DNA from 2 places in the Clostridium sp. genome. Region 1 is predicted to be linked to the other one. Evidence: a T-box and tRNA genes for the amino acid it is inferred to sense, from the RefSeq annotation. Region 1 holds a T-box; the other holds one or more tRNA genes.

Evidence for each region. A T-box is a leader RNA that pairs with one kind of tRNA and senses whether it is charged. The one in region 1 lies ahead of thrS (threonine--tRNA ligase), so its partner is inferred to be a tRNA-Thr.
Region 2: it has a tRNA-Thr gene. The T-box ahead of thrS (threonine--tRNA ligase) is inferred to sense a tRNA for this amino acid. The anticodon was not compared.

Annotation. Positions count from the first base shown of each region.
Region 1 covers NZ_JAKVOI010000001.1:171,071-174,504, reverse strand. Annotated here, with positions in the region: gene thrS (threonine--tRNA ligase) at 1-1,719, opposite strand, end outside; T-box leader at 1,793-2,073, opposite strand; gene ytxC (putative sporulation protein YtxC) at 2,128-2,994, opposite strand; gene LKE46_RS01005 (DUF6873 family GME fold protein) at 3,120-3,434, shown strand, end outside.
Region 2 covers NZ_JAKVOI010000001.1:3,172,924-3,176,357, reverse strand. Annotated here, with positions in the region: gene secE (preprotein translocase subunit SecE) at 1-39, opposite strand, end outside; gene rpmG (50S ribosomal protein L33) at 90-239, opposite strand; gene tuf (elongation factor Tu) at 561-1,754, opposite strand; tRNA gene LKE46_RS15745 (tRNA-Thr) at 1,854-1,929, opposite strand; tRNA gene LKE46_RS15740 (tRNA-Gly) at 1,943-2,014, opposite strand; gene sigH (RNA polymerase sporulation sigma factor SigH) at 2,090-2,731, opposite strand; gene LKE46_RS15730 (NYN domain-containing protein) at 2,804-3,316, opposite strand; gene rlmB (23S rRNA (guanosine(2251)-2'-O)-methyltransferase RlmB) at 3,313-3,434, opposite strand, start outside.

The sequences.
Region 1 (3,434 bases):
ATTTCTTACATCGGACTCCACTCTAATGTCCCTTTCCTTTAATTCCTCTACTATTTTATTCACATAATCAATTTGTGAGTCAGTTATATTCATAACTTCAACCTGAACCGGTGCAAGCCATACGGGAAAAGCTCCTGCATAGTTTTCTATCAATATTCCTATGAACCTCTCTATAGATCCAAATACAACTCTGTGGAGCATGACTGGTCTGTGTTTTTCCCCATCCGGTCCTACATAGGTCAAGTCAAAACATGATGGCATCTGGAAATCCAGCTGAACTGTTCCACACTGCCATGTTCTTCCTATTGAATCTCTTAAATGGAAGTCTATCTTAGGTCCATAGAAAGCTCCATCTCCTTCATTCACCTTGTAATCCAGTCCTGCTGCCTCCAATGCAGACTTCAAGCCCTCTGTTGCAGTATTCCAGTCTTCATCACTTCCCATGGAATTCTCCGGTCTTGTGGACAGTTCCACAAAATACTCAAATCCAAATACCTTGTAAAAATTATCTATAAGTTTTATTACATTCAAAAGCTCCTCTTTAATCATATCCCTAGTTACGAATATATGTGCATCATCCTGGGTAAAACATCTCACTCTCATAAGTCCGTGAAGTGCTCCTGATTTCTCGTGTCTGTGAACAATTCCCATTTCACCATATCTTATAGGAAAATCCTTGTAGGAATGCATTTTACTCTTATATACAAGTATTGAACCTGGACAGTTCATTGGCTTTATAGCATAATCCTCATCATCTATTTTAGTAAAATACATATTTTCTTTATAATGATCCCAGTGTCCTGACTTGTGCCACAATTCCTCATTCAATATGATCGGAGTCATTATCTCATCATACCCTGCTTTCCTATGAACTTCCCTCCAGAACTCCTGAAGGGTATTTCTTATAACCATTCCCTTTGGATGGAAGAAAGGAAATCCGGGGCCTTCCTCATGTATGCTGAATAAATCAAGTTCTTTCCCAAGTTTTCTATGATCTCTCTTTTTGGCTTCTTCTATCATTTTCAAATAATCCTGCAGTTCGCTTTTCTTTTCAAAGACAATTCCATATATTCTCTGGAGCATTTTATTGTTCTCATTTCCTCTCCAGTAGGCCCCTGCAATTGAAAGAAGTTTTACTACCTTTACCCTGCCTGTTGAAGGTACATGGGGACCTGCACAGAGATCTACAAAGTCTCCCTGTCTATAGAAAGTTATTACCTCATCTTCTGGAAGATCCTTAATCAATTCAACTTTATAGGGTTCTCCAGCCTCTTCCATTAATTTTATGGCTTCAGGTCTTGGCAACTCAAATTTTTCAAGCTTCTCATTTTGTTTTATTATTTTGTTCATTTCTGACTCAATTTTTTCAAGAAGCTCCGGCGTAAATGAAAAATCTGCATCCAGGTCATAATAAAATCCATTGTCTATGGCAGGACCTATGGCTAATTTTACATCCGGATATAACCTTTTGACTGCCTGTGCAAGTATATGGGATCCAGTATGCCATACTATCTTCTTTCCTTCCTCATCTTCAAATGTAAGTATTTCAACCCTGCAATCTTCCCTCACTTCTTCCATGAGTTCTGCAACTTTTCCATTCAACTTGGCACCTACCGCCTTTTTCCCGAGGGAAATACTTATTTTAGATGCTACATCCGATATAGTAGATCCGCTCTCAACTTCAATTACTTTTCCATTTTTCAAAGATACTTTTATCATTATTTTCCTCCTCCTACAAAATATATAGCAACGATATTAATAATTTTAAAATTAAAAAAGCCCCTCCCATAAATCATGGGACGAGCTGTCTGCCGTGTTTCCACCCAAGTTAACCGTAAAGCATACAAATAATTGTATAGTTATATAGATCGATACATACACTTATACTGTTATCTCTGTACCTTTAACGCCGGTTAACGGAAATACTTAATAATGGATAAATATGTGATACCATATTCAGTATCCGGTTCAAAGGTGGTTTTTCAATAAACATCGTCTAAAAAACCTCTCAGCTAACAAGTTTTTATCTCTTGAGACAATGTTTTATCTACTTTTCCTTGTCATTACCTTTGCTTATGGTACTTATTTTATTATTATTGATCAAATATGTCAATATAAAAAATTCTATTATACATTACATTTATTAAAAAGCTTTACCCTGTCAGTAAACACTTTCTGTATTGTATCTATAAGCTCTTCATTTCTGCAATTCTCAATGGAATGTATGCTTATACGCTCAGGGGCATTGGTTATAAGAGTACTTATGAGCATATCTTCAGAAGTTGCAGCATTATTGTTTCTGCATTCATCCAGCTCGTTGAACAATTTATTTGTTATATCAGCGCCATTTTCGTCTCTTATAATATAATTTCCACTATCTTGTATAACTATATCCAGATAATCTATTTTGCTTTCCTGTATTTCCACAAAATACTTAAGAAGCTTTATAAACTCATCATATTCTTTTTCAACCATGTACTTTTCTACCACTTTATCCACTATACTTTCAAAATCATCCAGTATATTCTTCATTCTGAAGGTAACAAATCCTTCTACGTTTATATTGTTGTTTTCATCTATACATCTTATTATCTTTTCAATTATGTCATTTTTTTTATTTATACAATAGACAGAATTTTCATCTATAATTGATATGTTTCCTTTAATACAATTAATACTTTCTTTTTTTATCCACTCAATCTCCCCGGTATTCAAGAAAAAATAGGTCTCACTTAAAAAATTGTCCATGTCCTTTTTGTAGAATTCATCTACCATTATACTGTACAGTATATCAGCTATATAAATATTGAATATATTTTTAAGCCTTTCATTTAATTCACTATCGGAAAATATCTTTAGGAAGTGAGTATCGGATTCCATCTTTTCAGATATACCTATATTTATATTTTTACCTTTAAAATATTCTCTCATAGCTCTTATTCCATTTATTATATTTTCTTTTTCAGCCTTATAAACTAAAATTAACAGCGGCATTTTTCACACTCCCTTCTCAAATAGTATGCATCTAAACAAAATCTATATTCAAAATTTGATTGTCAAATATCGACAAGTTTAGCCTGCAAGCTTATAATATTTACAAACATAAAAGGAGAATTAACATGAAATACGCAATTATTGATTTTAGAACAAGCATTGAAGAAAAAGAAAATTTGATCAAACTTGGAGCAGAAATTATAATATGCCCGCCATGCAGAGAGCTCTACGGCGAAGTCTGCGGTCATCCGGATATGCTTCTGCATTTTATAGACAAACATACTGCTGTAGTTCACCGAAATATTGATAAAAGTTTTATAAAAAAGTTAGAAAATATAGGCATAGATGTGCTTTTATCCGAATGCAAACTTACAGATAGATATCCAGAGGACATAATTTTGAACGCACTTGATCTTCCAGAATTATTCGTCCACAATTTA
Region 2 (3,434 bases), 3.0 Mb from region 1:
AACTGCATTTTTTTTAGTCTTTCTATTGCTTGTTGCCATTATATTCACACCCTTGAAATATTTCATACATTTAATTTATCTATGCCATTTTACTTTGTTTCCTTATGAACTGTATGTTTATGGCAAAATGGACAATACTTTTTCAACTCTAGTCTATCAGGATTATTTTTTTTGTTTTTAATCGTACTATAATTTCTCTGCTTACAATCCGTACATGCTAATGTCACTTTAACTCTCACTGCCATCACACCTCCTAATATCGTTGATGTATGTCAATTAATCCCCATAGAAGATGGGGTTTAACAAAATTATTTTTTAAAACATATCAAAAACTTCACATAGTTTATGACGATGATTGACAACACCGCATTTAATAAAAATTTATGTTCCTAATTTAGAATCCATAAACAATTAAACCATATGTATCTTAATAATTCTAAAATTACGCATTACTTATATACTTTATCACAGCTTAGTTTTTATGTCAATGAAAAATTTATATTTCTATAAGTTTTGAAAAGGACCAGATCCAAGAAACCCAGTCCTCTTTTCCCAAAAAGCTACTCTACAATTTTAGTAACTACACCTGAGCCAACTGTTCTTCCGCCTTCTCTTATTGCAAATCTCAGTCCTTCATGCATTGCTACCGGTGTTATAAGCTCTACATTCATGTCTATATGATCTCCAGGCATTACCATCTCTACTCCCTCTGGAAGGGCTATCGAGCCTGTTACATCTGTTGTCCTGAAATAAAACTGCGGTCTGTATCCATTGAAAAACGGAGTATGTCTTCCTCCTTCTTCTTTCTTCAATACATAAACCTGCCCTACAAATTTCTTGTGCGGATGTACTGTTCCCGGTTTTGACAATACCTGGCCTCTCTCTACTTCTTCTCTCTGTATTCCTCTCAACAGTACCCCTATGTTGTCTCCTGCCATTGCCTGGTCAAGAAGCTTCCTGAACATTTCCACTCCTGTACATACTGTCTTCTTCTTCTCTTCACTAAGTCCTACTATCTCAAGTTCGTCTCCTATCTTGAGCACTCCTGTCTCTACTCTTCCTGTTGCTACTGTTCCTCTTCCTGTTATTGTGAATATATCCTCTATTGGCATTAGGAATGGTTTATCTATTGGTCTTTCCGGTGTCGGTATATAATTATCTACTGCATCCATAAGCTCATGTATACACTTTGTTGCTTCTGGATCATCTGGATTTTCCAGTACCTTCAATGCACTTCCTACTATTATTGGAACGTCATCTCCTGGGAACCCATACTCACTCAACAATTCCCTTACTTCCATCTCAACCAATTCTATTAATTCAGGGTCATCTACCTGATCTGACTTATTCAAAAATACTACTATATACTGTACTCCTACCCTACTTGCCAGAAGTATATGCTCTCTTGTCTGCGGCATTGGTCCATCTGCTGCACTTACTACCAGGATTGCTCCATCCATCTGTGCTGCTCCTGTTATCATGTTCTTTACATAATCTGCATGTCCTGGACAGTCTACATGTGCATAGTGTCTCTTGTCTGTCTCATACTCTACGTGTGCTGTATTTATTGTTATTCCTCTTTCTTTCTCTTCTGGTGCCTTATCTATTTCATCATATTTTGTTGCTGCTGCTTTCCCCTCTTTTGCCAATACTGTCGTTATTGCTGCCGTCAGTGTTGTCTTACCATGGTCTACGTGTCCTATTGTCCCTATGTTTACATGTGGTTTCGTTCTCTCAAACTTCTCTTTTGACATTTTATTTTCTTCCTCCCTGTTTGTTCAAAATTTTAAGTTTTAATTAAGTAAACTCACCCTGGTGTGTTGCAATGTCATTTATATAATTTTATACTCTATTGGAGCCCATGACCAGGATTGAACTGGTGACCTCCACCTTACCAAGGTGACGCTCTGCCAACTGAGCTACATGGGCAATCTAAGTTGGAAGCGGGAGACGGGGATTGAACCCGCGACAACTAGCTTGGGAAGCTAGTGTTCTACCACTGAACTACTCCCGCCTATAAATATACAACTATGAGTTACATACCGATTATCAATTTTAATACATCTGCATTTCTTTGTCAATATTAATTTTATTTGTGGATTAAACATTTCTCTAATTTTCTTTTAACTCTTTGCAGCGCATTATCTATAGATTTTGCATGCCTATCTAAATCACACGCAATTTCCTGATAGGATTTACCATCTAAATAGGACATAAGCACTTCCATTTCCAGATCTGAAAGTATACCCCCTATTTCTCTCTGTATATGGTTTAATTCCTCTCTACTTATTATGAGTTCCTCAGGATCAGCTACCTTTGCTTCTGATAAGACATCCAACAAAGTCCTGTCAGATTCCTCGTCATATATAGGTTTATTAAGGGAAACATATGTATTCAACGGAATATGTTTCTGTCTTGTAGCTGTTTTTATAGCTGTTATTATTTGACGTGTTATACACAATTCAGCAAATGCCTTAAAAGATGATAATTTATCCGCCTTAAAATCTCTTATGGCTTTATACAAGCCAATCATTCCCTCTTGATATATGTCTTCTTTATCTGCTCCGATTAAAAAATAAGACTTTGCTTTCGATTTAACAAAGTTCTCATATTTATTAATCAAATATTCCTGAGCCCTTTTATTTCCATTTTTAGCTTCAGCAACTACTTCCTCATCCAAACTTTCTTTAAAGGAGGAAATTTTCTTACTAATATAACCCCTATTCTCCAAGCCTATCCCCCCAAAACAAATATACACCACATATTGATTATACATTAGAAATAAATTCATAGTCAATAGATTTTATTCACTTCTTCTAATTTTTTCTAGTTCATCTAATATCTTCTTATCTATTCTATCTTCTAAGGCATGTTTTTTGTCTGAGTAATTAATTTCAATTTTACTGTGAATTTTATGATTTATGGCCTCAACTTCCTTGCAAAATTCTAAAGAAGACATCCTAACTGCTCCTCTTTGAAAAACAAGCTGTTGCTCCAATTTATCTGAAGTTACTACAAACACCTCATTTTTACGCCCTATATTATTTACAGTTTTTTCTATATATGCATCTTCAGTTTCACCTTCCTTAGTAAATACTATGGTTACATTATCACTAACCTTTTCTTTTTTTTCCATACTTCCAGTAACCAGCTGTGCATCAAAAACTATAAATATTTTATATCCATTAAAAGCAGCATAATTTGTCAAAAGTTCTATAAGATGTTGTCTTGCCGATTCAAAACTATAATTTTTAGTTTGCTTTAATACAGACCAGCTATTTATTACATTATATCCGTCTACAAAAATATTTCTCACTTTTTATTCTCTTTTAACCTTTGCTTTAAAATTTCATACATTATTATTCCCCCTGCCATTGAAGCATTCAATGATGATATATTGCCTATCATTGGTACTCTTACAAGTACATCACATT